Regions from separate parts of the Erwinia sp. SLM-02 genome, predicted to be linked through region 1. Evidence: predicted binding sites of a transcription regulator. Region 1 holds the regulator's gene; the other holds the start of a gene.
What was found. The regulator PhoB, encoded in region 1, activates phosphate uptake and scavenging genes when phosphate is short. The targets are predictions, from matches to a motif close to CTGTCATAAAACTGNCNNAT.

Region 1 (3,867 bases):
GGGCTTTATTGACGTAAATATAGAGCGGACGGGCATAGGGATAGAGCCCGCTACGGATATTTTCCGGCGTCGGTGCGATCCAGTCGCTGCCGCTGCGGGCCACCGGCACGGTTTTCACCCCGCTGATATGAAAGCCCGCGCTGGCATAGCCAATACTGTTCAACGTACCGGCCACCGCCTGCACCACCGCCGCCGAACCGGGATACTCGCCGACGTCTTTGCGGAAATCGCCGTTGCACAGCGCCTGCTGCTTGAAGAACCCCCAGGTGCCGGAGGCGGAGTTGCGGCCAAAGCGCTGCAGGCCGCGATCCGTCCAGCCCGGCTGCGTCAGCTGTAAATCACCCCAGGTCACCGGCACTTTTCGCGCCCCGCAGCGACGGGTAATCGAAAAAATAGCATCCAGCTGCTGCACGTTCAGCCCGGGCAGCGGATTGTCCTGATTGACCACCACCACCAGCGCATCCATCGCCACCGGTACCGCCAGCGGCGGATAGCCATAGCTGTCCTCGAACAGCTGGCGCTCCGGCGCCTGCATCGGCCGGCTCATCGCCCCGAGCTGCGCGGCGCCGGCCGCCAGCGCGGTAGGGGCCGTGGACGATCCCGCGGCCTGAATCTGCACATTGATCCCCGGATACTGGCGGTTAAAGCTCTCGCCCCACAGCGCCATCAGGTTGCCTAACGTGTCGGAGCCGACGCTGGATAAATTCCCCGCCAGCATGCCCTCGCGGGCGGGGGCGAGGGAGGTAAACAGCATCAGCGCCAGCGCCATCAGCTTTTTCATAGCAACAAACCCGTCAGATTAACGAACCGCATTCTCAACCAGTTCGGCGCTGACAATCAACCTTGGCGGCAGCTGGAAGCTGAAACAGGTCTCTTTATTCGGCTCGCTGGTGATATCCAGCCGGGCATTATGGTGACTCAACGCATGCTTCACAATCGCCAGCCCCAGCCCGCTGCCGCCGGTCTGGCGCGAACGCGCCTTGTCCACCCGATAGAATCGTTCCGTCAGGCGGGGAATATGCTCGGCGGCAATCCCCGGCCCGTTATCGCGAACCTTAAACTGCGCGCCGTGGCTGTTGCGCAGCCAGCTGATATCAATACGCGTTCCGTCCGGGGTATGGTTCACCGCGTTGTACACCAGATTAGAAATCGCGCTGTGCAGCTGTTCGTCATTACCGTACACGCGCAGATGGGGATCGGTATGGAAGTGGATTTCATGGCGACCGTTGCTGAGGGTTTCTGCCTCACGCTGCAGAATGCGCAGCATTCTCGGTACATCCACTTTCTCCTGCAGATCCAGCGCCGGAGCGGCTTCAATACGCGACAGCGTCAGCAGCTGCTTCACCAGGCTGTCCATCCTTCGCGTCTGTTCCTGCATGGTGTGCAGCGCCTTGTCGCGTACTCCACCTTCCAGCACCGAGTCATTCATCATTTCCAGATAGCCCTGCAGCACGGTGAGCGGCGTGCGCAGTTCATGGCTGACGTTGGCAAAGAAGTTGCGCCGTGCGCCCTCCAGCTGATGCATCTGGGTGACGTCCCTCGCCACCATCAGCCACTGCCCTTCGCTGTAGGGCATCACGCGGAACTCAATATGGCGATGGTTATTCAGCACCAGCGTCAGCGGGCGGCTAAAATCGCGCTGGCGTAAATAGCGGGTAAATTCAGGATAGCGCAGCAGGTTAAGGATATTCTGGCCGTTATCCTCCGGCCAGCGCAGCGCCAGCATCTGCTGGGCCAGGCCGTTACACCAGAAAATCGTCCCTTCTTCGGTGGTCAGGATCACCGCGTCGGGCAGCGATTCGGCACCGCTACGAAAGCGCTTAATCAGATGCCCAAGCTCGCGGCGGCGGCGGCGATTTCTCGCCTGCATCTGATAAAGGCCATAAAATAGCGGTTCCCAGCTGCCCCGTCCGCTTGGCGGGGTCATGCTGCGGTCAACCCACAGCCAGTGGGAAAGACGAAGTAAGTTATTGAAGTGGAAACCCAGCACGCAGAGCACTGAGACTAACAGCAGCCAGGGCAGATACCCGACCAGTAGCCCGAGCAATAGCGCGGGCAGGCTGGCGAGCAGCAGCTCCAGAAATAATCTCTTCCAGGAGAGGCGTTCCAACACGGTTCAGACTCCAGTGCGAACGATCAGTAGCGTGCAGAGAAACGGTAACCTGTTCCACGAACGGTTTGTACCATGCGATCGTGCCCGGTCAGCTCTAAGGCTTTACGCAGGCGACGAATATGCACGTCAACGGTACGGTCTTCGACGTAAACGTTAGTTCCCCAGACGTGGTTTAGCAACTGTTCACGGCTGTAAACCCGTTCAGGGTGAGTCATAAAGAAGTGCAGCAGCTTATACTCGGTCGGCCCCATTTCCAGCGGCTGGGTATCCGACATCACGCGGTGAGAGGACGGGTCAAGGCTCAGCCCCTGCATCTCAATAACCTCTTCCACCGCCATCGGTGAAATACGGCGCATCACGGCTTTAATACGCGCCATCAGCTCCTTCGGTGAAAACGGCTTGGTAATATAGTCGTCGGCACCCACTTCCAGGCCACGCACGCGGTCTTCTTCCTCACCGCGGGCCGTTAACATCATCACCGGAATATCGCGGGTCATCGCTTCACGCTTCAGATGCTTAATAAACTGAATGCCGGAGCCGCCCGGCAGCATCCAGTCCAGCAGAATCAAATCCGGCCAGGGTTCAATCAGCAGGCTGACCGCGCTGTCGTAATCCTCAGCTTCAATAGGTTGATAGTCGTTTTGTTCAAGAACGAAACACAACATCTCGCGGATTGGGGCTTCATCTTCAACTACCAAAATACGCTTAGCCATTATTGCTCCTGCGAATGTGACAGGCTGTCACGGGGGATATGCGGCGTCATTATGCGTCAGTTTTATGACACTTTTATGAAAAAAACACCCCTGGAATCGGGAGCATAGCGAAAAAGCAGTACGGATGATTTCATCCTGACCGCCGGCAATCACTTGCCCCGTTGACAGCAACAGCGTTTATAATCCCCCGCAACATCATCAGGCTATGCAGGGAGTGACATGCGCATCATTCATACCGCCGACTGGCATCTCGGACAGTTTTTCTATACCAAAAGCCGGGCGGCTGAACATCAGGCCTTTCTCGACTGGCTGCTGGAGCAGGCGGAAGCGGAGCAGGCTGATGCGATTATAGTCGCCGGTGATATTTTTGATACCGGATCGCCGCCGAGTTATGCCCGCGAGCTGTATAACCGCTTCGTGGTGAATTTACAGCAGACCGGCTGCCAGCTCGTGGTGCTGGGCGGCAACCACGATTCGGTGGCAACCCTGAATGAATCGCGCGAGCTGCTGGCCTGCCTCAATACCCGGGTGATCGCCGCCGCCAGCGACGATATTCGCGACCAGGTGCTGGTGCTCAATACGCGCGACGGCAAGCCGGGGGCGATACTGTGCGCCATTCCGTTCCTGCGTCCGCGTGACATTATGCGTAGCCAGAGCGGCCAGTCGGGGCGCGACAAGCAGCAAACCCTGCTGGAGGCCATCACCGATCATTATCAACGCTGCTGGCAGGAGGCGCTGGCGCAGCGGGCCGCCCTCAAACTGACGCTGCCGGTGATTGCCACCGGGCATCTGACCACCCTGGGCGTAACCAAAAGCGACGCGGTGCGCGATATCTACATCGGCACGCTGGACGCCTTCCCGGCCGATGCCTTCCCGCCCGCGGATTATATTGCGCTCGGCCATATCCACCGCGCCCAGCGCGTTGCCAACAGCGAACACATTCGCTACAGCGGCTCGCCCATCCCGCTGAGCTTTGATGAGCTGGGCAAAGAGAAAAGCGTTTTCGTGGTAGATTTTGCCGACGGAGCGCTGAGCCAGGTC
Region 2 (3,867 bases), on a different contig from region 1:
AAACGGCTATCGACTGAAGTTTACGGTCTGAATCAACAGATCACAGCGCCTGCGCGCAGGCCCAGGCAGAACTCCACGCCCACTGGAAGTTATACCCCCCCAGCCAGCCGGTGACGTCCACCACTTCCCCAATAAAGTACAGCCCCGGCACGTCGCGGGCTTCCATGGTTTTAGAAGACAGCTGCGTGGTATCGACGCCGCCCAGGGTCACTTCGGCGGTACGATAGCCTTCGGTGCCGTTCGGCTGCACGCGCCACTGGTGCAGCGTGGTTGCCAGATCGTTCTGCTGGCGGCTGTTCAGCTGCTTCAGGGTGCATTCCGGCACATGGCCCAGCAGCTGCAGGCACTCAACCAGTCGCTTAGGCAGCAGTTTCGCCAGGGTGTTTTTCAGGCTCTGGTTCGGGTGCTGGGTGCGTTCTTCATTAATAAACGCATCGATGTCCTGCTGCGGAGACAGATTAATGGTGACAAACTCGCCCGGCTGCCAGTAGCTGGAAAGCTGCAGCACCGCCGGGCCGGAGAGGCCGCGATGGGTGAACAGCAGCGCTTCTTTAAACACCGTGCCGTCTTCCGCCGTCATCACCGACGGCACCGACACGCCGGAGAGCGTCTGTAGCTGCTCCAGCAGCGGCTTGTGCAGGGTAAACGGCACCAGTCCGGCGCGGGTCGGGAATACCTTCAGACCGAACTGTTCGGCAATCTTATAGCCAAACGGCGAAGCGCCCAGCCCCGGCATCGACAGACCACCGCTGGCAATCACCAGCTTTTTCGCCTGTACCTCTGCGCCGTTGAGCTGCAGCGTATAGCCGGCATCATCGCGCGCCACCGACATCACTTCGCTACGCAGCCGCAGCGTGACGTTACCCGCCTCGCACTCTTTCAGCAGCAGATCGACGATCTGCTGGGCGGAGTCATCGCAGAACAGCTGGCCGAGGGTTTTCTCGTGCCAGGCGATGCCGTGGCGATTCACCACATCGATAAAATCCCACTGCGTATAACGCGCCAGGGCGGATTTACAAAAGTGAGGATTGTGCGACAGGTAAGCCGCCGGTTCGGTATACAGATTGGTGAAATTGCAGCGGCCGCCGCCGGACATCAGGATTTTACGCCCGGCCTTTTTGCCATTATCAATTAACAGCACGCGAAGCCCTTTCTGGCCCGCCTGCGCCGCGCAGAACAGGCCCGCAGCACCCGCGCCAATTACGATAACGTCATATTTTTCCACTGCTCACTCCGGCACTGCCCGACAAAAACGCTGATTGTAGAGAGTTGGCGGGAGGGATGCCAGCATCAGGCGAAACCTCAGCGGAAACAATTTGTAACTTAATGATTTACCATAGTTTTCCTAGGGTATTGTCACTACACTGACACATTAATGTCAAAAAAAGTCTATATTTCACTTTCCCCCGGTGCGGTTTGTCGCTGATAATGCGCCGCGTTCATGTCCTCCTAAATGGCGTAACGCTTATGCTACATCTATTTGCTGGTCTTGATTTTCACACCGGCCTGTTACTGGTTCTGGCTTTGTTGTTTGTATTGATTTATGAAGCGATTAACGGCTTCCACGATACAGCCAACGCGGTCGCAACCGTGATCTACACCCGTGCAATGCGCTCGCAGTTAGCGGTCGTCATGGCGGGGGTGTTCAACTTCTTTGGTGTACTGTTGGGCGGCCTGAGCGTAGCTTATGCCATTGTCCATCTGTTACCCACCGATCTGTTATTGAACGTTGGATCGGCTCACGGGCTGGCGATGGTCTTTTCCATGCTGCTTGCCGCCATTATATGGAACCTCGGAACCTGGTATTTTGGGTTACCGGCTTCCAGCTCCCACACCCTGATTGGTGCCATTATCGGTATCGGCCTGACTAACGCGTTGCTGACCGGAACCTCGGTTGTTGATGCGCTGAACGTGCCGAAAATGATTGGCATCTTTATGTCATTGATTATCTCGCCGATTGTTGGCCTGGTTGTTGCTGGCGGACTGGTGTTCCTGCTGCGCCGTTACTGGAGTGGTAACAAGAAGCGTATGCGTGTCCACATGACTCCAGCGGAACGTGAAAAGATCGATGGCAAGAAAAAGCCCCCGTTCTGGACCCGTATCGCCCTGATCGTCTCGGCGATTGGCGTCAGCTATTCACACGGTGCAAATGACGGCCAGAAAGGCATTGGTCTGATTATGCTGGTGCTGATTGGCGTGGCCCCGGCAGGCTTTGTGGTCAATATGAACTCCACCGGTTATGACATCACCCGTACGCGTGATGCCGTTAACCATCTGGAGCAGTATTACCAGCAGCATGCAGCCTCGCTGACGCATATTATTCAGATGTCACCTCCTGCGATCCCGTCGCCGGAAGAGATCCCTTCAGGTCCTCAGGAGTTCCACTGCGATGCCGCGCGCGCACTGCCCGTCATCCAGCGTGCTCAGGGGCTGCTGAATAATCTCTCCAGCTACGATGCACTGACCGTTGAACAACGCAGCCACCTGCGTCGTATGCTGATGTGTATTTCTGATACGGCGGAAAAAGCGGCGAAGCTGCCGGAAACCAGCGCGGAAGATAAACGCTTCCTGACCAAGCTGAAAGGCGATTTGCTCAATACCATCGAGTACGCTCCGGTATGGATTATCGTGGCGGTGGCGCTGGCGCTGTCGTTAGGCACCATGGTTGGCTGGCGTCGTGTTGCCACCACTATCGGTGAAAAAATCGGTAAGAAAGGTATGACTTACGCTCAGGGCATGTCGGCGCAGATGACGGCGGCGGTATCGATTGGCGTGGCAAGTTATACCGGCATGCCGGTTTCAACCACACACGTTCTCTCCTCCTCGGTGGCGGGTACGATGCTGGTTGACGGCGGCGGCGTGCAGGGCAGAACCATTAAGAACATCCTGCTGGCGTGGGTCTTTACCCTGCCGGTATCGATTGTTCTTTCCGGTGTGCTGTACTGGATTGCATTGAAGCTGATTTAAGCCAGCGTGGCGGCGTTGCCCGCCACGCTAAAAAGTTAAAAGCGGACTCCGGTCCGCTTTTTTTTATGCCCGCGCTCAGTGCCAGATAGCCAGGCCAATCAGGCTGATAACCACCAGACCGCAGAGGGAACTGGTCAAAATAAACTGGCCGCGCACGCGCTGACAGCGGCGGATAAACTCATCGTCATGATGGTCCAGGTAGCGCTGTGCCCAGATGTAATACACCAGCCGAACCTGCTTGCCCGGCTGCCCGTGCGAGGTAAAGAATCCCGCCCCATCGACGTACTGATACAGCAAAGGATCGCAGCCGCGTAACACCACAAGCAAAGCGCGCAGCGAAGAGAAATAGCGCGCCATATTCACTACACAAACAACACAAAGAGCCCAGAAAAGCGCGATGGTGCTGATCATGATCCCCTCCCGGCCATTCATTGCAGAAAACGTAAACGGGCAAGCCGCTGTGCCCTGCAATGGTTGAACTGCCCCTGTTATCGATATCGGCCAGATACGGCGCAAGCCGGACGAGGCGATAATAACGCGCTCGGTGGCGCTTCTTATCAGTGTAGGAGATCTGCACAAATTTTTTCCAGCACTGCGTCATGCATCAGCCAGTAAATGGAGGAAAATTCATGTTGATCCTCTTCGCAAAGACCGCAGGCTGCCACAACATCCTTTAACAATTTTCGCTATACTGAACCGTATCCCGCATGTATCAGAACTTACGCGAAAAGGAGTATTCATCATGGCTTACAAACACATTCTGATTGCTGTTGACCTGTCGCCTGAAAGCAAACTGCTGGTTGATAAAGCAGTATCGATGGCCCGTCCTTATGATGCAAAAGTCTCGTTGATCCACGTTGATGTGAATTATTCCGATCTCTATACCGGCCTGATTGACGT

Region 2: pitA (inorganic phosphate transporter PitA) is a predicted target of PhoB. The motif match lies at 1,354-1,373, and genes of this name have one in related genera.

What each region holds. Positions count from the first base shown of each region.
Region 1 is NZ_JAQISN010000001.1:112,701-116,567, reverse strand. It holds gene PGH32_RS00600 (PstS family phosphate ABC transporter substrate-binding protein) at 1-781, opposite strand, end outside; gene phoR (phosphate regulon sensor histidine kinase PhoR) at 800-2,113, opposite strand; gene phoB (phosphate response regulator transcription factor PhoB) at 2,137-2,826, opposite strand; gene sbcD (exonuclease subunit SbcD) at 3,046-3,867, shown strand, end outside.
Region 2 is NZ_JAQISN010000004.1:282,056-285,922, reverse strand. It holds gene PGH32_RS20525 (NAD(P)/FAD-dependent oxidoreductase) at 41-1,225, opposite strand; gene pitA (inorganic phosphate transporter PitA) at 1,468-2,967, shown strand; gene uspB (universal stress protein UspB) at 3,043-3,378, opposite strand; gene uspA (universal stress protein UspA) at 3,710-3,867, shown strand, end outside.